2 regions of the Caballeronia sp. PC1 genome follow, and region 1 is predicted to be linked to the other one. Evidence: riboswitches for the same ligand, from Rfam matches in the RefSeq annotation. Region 1 holds a riboswitch; the other holds the start of a gene.
The links. A riboswitch is a leader RNA that binds a small molecule or an ion and turns the genes downstream of it on or off. The one in region 1 is predicted to bind cobalamin.
Positions count from the first base shown of each region.

Region 2: it holds a riboswitch for cobalamin, as region 1 does, so the genes downstream of both, LY284_RS09485 (TonB-dependent receptor domain-containing protein) here and cobW (cobalamin biosynthesis protein CobW) in region 1, are expected to answer to the same signal.

Region 1 covers NZ_JAJUBH010000002.1:444,307-447,708, reverse strand. The annotation lists gene cobN (cobaltochelatase subunit CobN) at 1-511, opposite strand, end outside; gene cobW (cobalamin biosynthesis protein CobW) at 516-1,619, opposite strand; cobalamin riboswitch at 1,729-1,986, opposite strand; gene LY284_RS17825 (cobalamin biosynthesis protein) at 2,067-2,468, shown strand; gene cobO (cob(I)yrinic acid a,c-diamide adenosyltransferase) at 2,720-3,322, shown strand; gene LY284_RS17815 (cobyrinate a,c-diamide synthase) at 3,328-3,402, shown strand, end outside.
Region 2 covers NZ_JAJUBH010000001.1:1,965,038-1,968,439, reverse strand. The annotation lists gene LY284_RS09505 (EVE domain-containing protein) at 1-426, opposite strand, end outside; RNA gene ssrS (6S RNA) at 522-703, opposite strand; gene LY284_RS09495 (cell division protein ZapA) at 822-1,136, opposite strand; gene LY284_RS09490 (hypothetical protein) at 1,133-1,501, opposite strand; cobalamin riboswitch at 1,759-2,072, shown strand; gene LY284_RS09485 (TonB-dependent receptor domain-containing protein) at 2,155-3,402, shown strand, end outside.

The DNA of each region.
Region 1 (3,402 bases):
ACTGCGGCGCGCGTCCGAAACCGAATGCCCGATATGCGATGCTGCGCAGAAATTCTTCCGCATTGCGCGCGCCGCCTTCGCGCAGATAGCGCGACAACTCGCGGCAGAACGGCGCGTCCGCGGTGCTTTTTGCCGTCAGGTTGGGGTCTTCGGCGAGATCGCCCGAGAACATCGCGAGCAGTTGCTTTTCCTGCTTCGCCAGCGCGACGAGCCGCTCGATGCCATACGGCCAGTACGATTCGCCGCCGAGATGATCGACGATCACGACCTGCGCGTGCCGCAATACATCGTCGATATAAAAATCGACGGACGCGGGCTGACGCAGAAACGACTGATTCACCAGCCGCACTTCGGGAAAGCCCGCTTCCAGACGCGGAAACACGCTTGCGAGCAAGGCGAGCGTGGTATCGGCGGAACTGAGCACGACGATCGGCGCACGCGTCTGATCGATGCGCATGACGCCCTGCGCGTCGTCGACGAAGCCCCCCGGTGTCGTGCGAAGCAGATGCATTGCGTCAGGCCTGCACGGGCGCGCTCGCGAGCGCGGCGTCGAACGCGCGTTGCAACGTGTCGCGATCGAGATCTTCGCCGATCAGCACGAAGCGGCTTTCGCTCTTCGCATCCTTCAGTTCATTCACTTCATTCACGTTCCAGCGCCGGTCGAAATAGCTGTCGAAGCGCCGTCCGACGCCCTGCACGACGAGCCGCATCGCCGCGCCGGGCAACGCGGCGAAACCCTTCACGCGATAGATCGTGTGATGCTCGACGAGCGCATGCAGCGCCGCGATAGCCTGCTCGCGCGATTCGACGCGGCCATGCACGACGACCGAATCGAATTCGTCATGGTGATGGTCGGCATGACCTGCATCGTCGGGCGAGCCGTGATGATCGTGCCGCAGGTGAATGGTTTCCTCCGATGCCGATTCGAGCCCGAGCAGCGTATGCGCATCGAGCTTACCCATGTGCGCGGGCACGATCTTCACTTCGGGCGGGATTTCGGGGCGCACGAGCGCCACGACCTTTTGCAGCGCGTCGTCGTCCATGAGATCGGTCTTGTTGACGATGACCAGATCCGCCGACGAAAGCTGATCCTCGAACAACTCGTGCAGCGGAGATTCGTGATCGAGATTCGGGTCCGCCTTGCGCTGCGCATCGACCGCGACGGGATTGGCCGCGAACTGGCCGCTCGCGGCGGCGGGGCCATCGACCACGGTCACGACCGCATCGACGGTGAACGCGTTCCTGATCGACGGCCAGTTGAACGCCTGCACGAGCGGCTTGGGCAACGCGAGCCCCGACGTTTCGATCAGCACGTGATCGATGCTGTCGCGCCGCTCGACGAGTTGCTCCATGACCGGATAAAACTCTTCCTGCACCGTGCAGCACAGGCAGCCATTCGCCAGCTCATAAAGATTGCGATCGGCGGAACCGGCTTCGTCGTCGCAGCCGATGCCGCAACCCTTCAGGATTTCCCCGTCGATGCCAAGCTCGCCGAATTCGTTGACGATGACGGCGAGACGTTTTCCCTGCGCGTGGGAGAGGATATGCCGCATCAACGTGGTCTTGCCGCTGCCGAGAAAGCCGGTCACGACCGTGACGGGGATCTTGCGGGTTTGCATCGTAGCTCCGTGGCGGATGAAGCGTGAAAGTCGGCGCGATGCGTTGCGGGGACCGCGTGCGTCGTGCCGCGCTTCGATGGATCATGGACCGTGCCGCATCCCCGCGGCATCGATCCCTCTGAAGTCTGGCCGGTATCCGGGCTGACGATGACGCCGCTTCGCCTTCCCGCGCGTTTTCGCGCAGTGGCTTCGAAGCCGGCTTCCCGCACACGCGTTGAAAAACACCGTGCGCGCGGGGAATCGCTTACCGTTGCGGGGGCAGCGCAGGTTGACGTCCGTTCGATCGGCCGAATGGAACGCGCCCTGCTTCCCGTTTAACTGCGCGCGAGAGAATCCGCGCGCGAGCACCAAAACTGCGTGAAAGTCTAGGGCCGGCGGGGCCGAGCGTCAAGAAAAGGCGGACAGGCGTTGTATCATCTTCGGTCTTTACGGGAGGCCGGTTTCGCCATGGAGCACAGCATCATGCGGCTCGCGATCGGCATCGGCTGCAGGCGCGGTGCGAGCGCGGATTCGATCGAGCGAGCGGTGCGCATCGCGCTCGGCGCGCATGATTTCGGCGCGATCGCCATCGTCGCGAGCATCGATGCGAAAAGGGAAGAAGCGGGATTGCTCGCGTTCTGCGAGCGCCATCGCGTGCCGCTCGCCTTCTTTACCGCCGATGAAATCGCCCAAGCGCCGCGCACCGCGATTTCATATCATGCGCAACAAGCAATGAACGTCGATGGCGTATGCGAACCGTGCGCGCTGCTCGCAGGCAACGCGGACACGCTCATCGCGCCAAAAACGATCTATTGCGGCGTAACCGTCGCGATTGCAAGGGCGCGCGATTTCTCTGCGGCCGGAACATGAAGAGCGGCTTCTTCATCGCGCGGGGTGCTTCGTTTGCAGCGGACTTTTTCTGGGCTCGCGCTTTGAACATGTCCTTGCAGACGTAGACGAGTAAGACGAGCGCAATGAGTTCCATATATAAGTAGATCGCGTCCATTTCCTTGCTCCTCGAATCGGTTGCTGCATGGTTTCATGATGCACACCGTTTGTTAGCGCCGAGTTAGCACGTTATCTGGGGTACGATACGGCCCTTCCTTCACACTGGAGATCATGTGAAAACCGATACCGAATCGCATCTGCGCATGACCCAGCGTCGCAAAGAAGGGCACGAGAAAAAGCAGGCCGCGGCCGATCACGAGAAAGGTCTGTTGATCGTGAATACCGGCAACGGCAAGGGCAAGACCACGGCCGCTTTCGGCATGGCCGTGCGCGTGCTCGGTCACGGCATGAAGCTCGGCGTCGTGCAGTTCATCAAGGGCGCGCTGCACACGTCGGAGCGCGATTTCCTCGGCGCGATCGCGCAATGCGATTTCGTCACGATGGGCGACGGCTACACCTGGAACACGCAGAACCGCGAAGCCGATATCGCCACCGCCCGCAAAGGCTGGAACGAAGCGCGGCGCATGATCGAAAGCGGCGAGTATCAAATGGTCGTGCTCGACGAGCTGAACACCGTGCTCAAGTACGAGTATCTGCCGCTCGACGAAGTGCTCGGCGTATTGAAGTCACGTCCCGCGATGCTGCATGTGGTCGTAACGGGCCGTCACGCGCCGGACGCGCTCATCGAACTCGCCGATCTCGTCACGGAGATGCGCCTCGTGAAGCATCCGTATCGCGAGCAGGGCGTGAAAGCGCAACGCGGCGTCGAGTTCTGAACGCGATGCCCGACTGCCCCGCTCTTTTCATCGGCGCGAGCGCGTCGCATCAAGGCAAGACCACGGTCACGGCCGCGCTT
Region 2 (3,402 bases), on a different contig from region 1:
CGCTTGCGTGACCGGTGTAATCGACAGCCGGTTGCCGCGGGCAAGCACCTGCATATCGGCAAGCTCTTCGTGTTCGCGCAGCGCCGCGAGTGCAATGAGCGGCGTCTTCTTCACGAACTTCACGTCCACGAGCATCCAGCGCGGCGTTTCCTGCGTCGATTTCGGATCGTAGTAGTCGCTTTCCGGATCGAACTGCGTGGGATCGGGATAAGCCGTCGAGCACACCTTCGCGATGCCCGCGATGCCCGGCTCGGGGCAGCTCGAATGATAGAAGAGCACGCCGTCGCCGATGCTCATCTGATCGCGCATGAAGTTGCGCGCCTGATAGTTGCGCACGCCCGTCCACGGCAGGGTTTTCTTCGGCGCGTGCGCGAGGTGATCGATGCTCGCTTCGTCCGGTTCGGACTTCATCAGCCAGTAGCGCATGATTGTTCGCTATGCGGAAATCGTCGGGGCAAATCGTCGGGGCTAGTCGTCGACGCAAATGAAAACGGCATCGGTAAAACCGATGCCGTTTGAGATAGGTCCCCGCCACAGCCGCTAGGCCGGCATCCTGAACCTGGGTTCAAGATTGGTCGCGGTAAGCAACACTTCGGGTACATCGGACTAGCGACGCGCGCGCCCGTGCTGCAAGGTTCCGCAACCGTGCCAATGTAGCATTGGTTCAAGGAATATATGACCTTGGCGAACCAGGCAGGGAAACGTCACTTTACACCAATCGTTTGCCCGTTGCAGCTATCTGGTGGCGTTCGCGCGGTTTCTTTTTTCGATTGACATTGCGCGCTGATTGACTCGACGCGCAAGCGCTTCACCGTGCCTGCTTACTGCGCTTCGTATTGCGCGATCACAGCGCCCAGTTGCTCGTTCATCGAGTGCATGGTGCGGCGGATCTCCTCGGCGGGAAACGCCTCGCCGTGGCGCACGCTGTCCTGCAGCTTAAGCAATTCCGACGCCAGCGAAAGCGCGGCCATCACCGCGATGCGATCCGTGCCGCGCACGCTGCTCGCGTTGCGCACCTTGTTCATTTCGGCATCGACGCGCGCGACGGCTTCGCGCAGCGCGGCTTCCGTTTCGGGCGAGCACGCGAGGCGGTATTGCTGCCCGAGAATGGATACTTCGATCTGCGTGGTCGTCATGCCTTCTCCCCTTGATGATGCTCGCCGTGCAACTCCGCTTCATGTGCTTCCTGCGAATCGGCTTCGAGGAGATCGAGTTGATTGTCGGATTCGGCATGCTGCCCGGACTTGACGCGCGGCAGCTTTTCGAGAATGGCGTTGAGACGCACTTGCGCGTCGTCGATTTTGGCGGAGAGCGAATCGCGTTCGGATTGCAGCGTGTCGCGTTCTTCGCGCACTTGCGCGAGCTCGGCCTGCACGTTCGCATAATCGGCGCGCAGTTGTGCGAGTTGGTCCTGCAGCGCCTGATGCGCCTGCTTGTGGCGCTCGCTGATCTGGATCAGCCGGCCGATATTTCCTGACAGTGATTCGAGTTCGTTGAGCATGTGCTGCGTCCTCTAAAGACCTCGCATTTTAGCGCGGTTAAACAGCGCTTCCGATAAATGTCTCGTTTCGAGACGTAACAGCACGCGATCTCGCGCTTAAACCATCGATCGCGTGCATTCGTGTGCAGAAAACGCGAGCGCTGAGTGCGACCCGTGAGGACAGGTCGGCCCGGCTGCGCGTTCGGTTCTTGTTCGATTCGTCGTGCGCCGCGCCATGTTGTCCGTGCCGTTTTCTTGACGGCCCCAACCCGCGCTCCTACACTTGCCGCACTTTTGGTGCTCGCATTTGCGTTTCTCGCGGATGCAGTCAAACGGGAAACAGGGAGTGAAGTCCTCGAAGTCCAACCAGGACTCGCCGCGGACGAGCCAACCTGTGCTGCCCCCGCAACGGTAAGCGACCGCAACGCAAGTTGCAAGTCGTCTCATGCGCGTTTTTGCAGCGCGTGCGTGCCGATCCGGTATCGCGCATGCCTCACTGCAAGAAACGTGACGACGCCACTGCGCACGATGCGCGGGAAGGCGAGACGATGCGTCGCCAGCCCGGATACCGGCCAGAGTTCGACGCATGCGCGCATGAATGCGCGCTGCGTTTCGTCGCGCATCGTCCTCGCGGGGAGCGGGGCCGCGCTCACGCGGACACGGATACTTCACGCATGGTTTCGCCACTGGCCGCGCTCAGGGACGGCCTCGCCCGTCATGGCGCGCTCGCCGCCACCGTCATCGGCTTGCCGTTCGCACATGCCGCTCACGCCGCGGATGATGCATCGCAAACGCTTGCGCCCGTCGTCGTGACGTCGACGCGCGCCCCGCAACCGCTCGCGGATTCCATTCCGCAGACTTCCGTTTTCGACGAACAGGATATCGCCGACGCCAACGCCAGCGACGCCCTCGGCCTCGTCGCGCTCGCGCCCGGCGTGCAGATCACGCGCAACGGCGGGCCGGGCGCGAATTCGGGGCTTTACATACGCGGCGCGGCCTCGTCGCAATCGCTCGTGCTGATCGACGGCGTGCGCGTGGAGTCGGCATCGCTCGGCGCGGCGCAGTTGTCGCAACTGATGCTCGATCAGATCGGGCGCGTCGAGGTCGTGAACGGCAACGTGTCCGCGCTGTATGGCTCGAATGCGATCGGCGGCGTCGTGCAAATTTTCACGAAGGAGGGCGAGCCGCATCCGCCGCGCTTCAACTTCGAGGCCGAGTACGGCAGCTATCACACGCAGCGGCAGTCGGCGGGCGTGAACGGCGCGCTCGACAAGGACGGCCGCACGACCTTCAGCGTCAACGTCTCGCGCGAGAAGACCGACGGCTTCACGTCGATCGATCCGAACATCGCGCCCAACGCGAATCCGAACGCGAACGGCTATCTCAACGAAAGCCTCGCGGCGACTCTGCGCCACAAATTCAGCGACAAGTGGGACGCGGGCGTGCGCTTTCTGCAATCGAACGGCGTCAACAGTTTCGACGATGCCTACGGCCTGCCGACCGATATCAACGAAACGCACGATCGCGTGCGCTCCGCGTCCGTGTTCGCGAACGGCAGGATCACGGACAACTGGACCACGCATTTCACCATCGCGCAGGGGCAGGACCGCTCGAACATCGAGCAGAACGGCGTCTACACGAGCCGCTTCAATTCGGAGAATCGTCAATACACCTGGCAGAACGATGTCAGGCTGAGCGATGCGCACAAGCTGCTGTTCGGCTACGAACATCTCGATCAGACGCTCGACTCCGATCAGTTCGACGCGCCCGATCGTCACGTGAATTCGGTGTTCGCGGGCTATGTCGGGCGCATCGGAGCGAGTGAATTGCAGGCGAATCTGCGGCACGACCAGTATTCCGATTTCGGCGGCGCGAACAGCTACTATCTGGGCTACGCCTACAACTTCGATGCGCACTGGCGC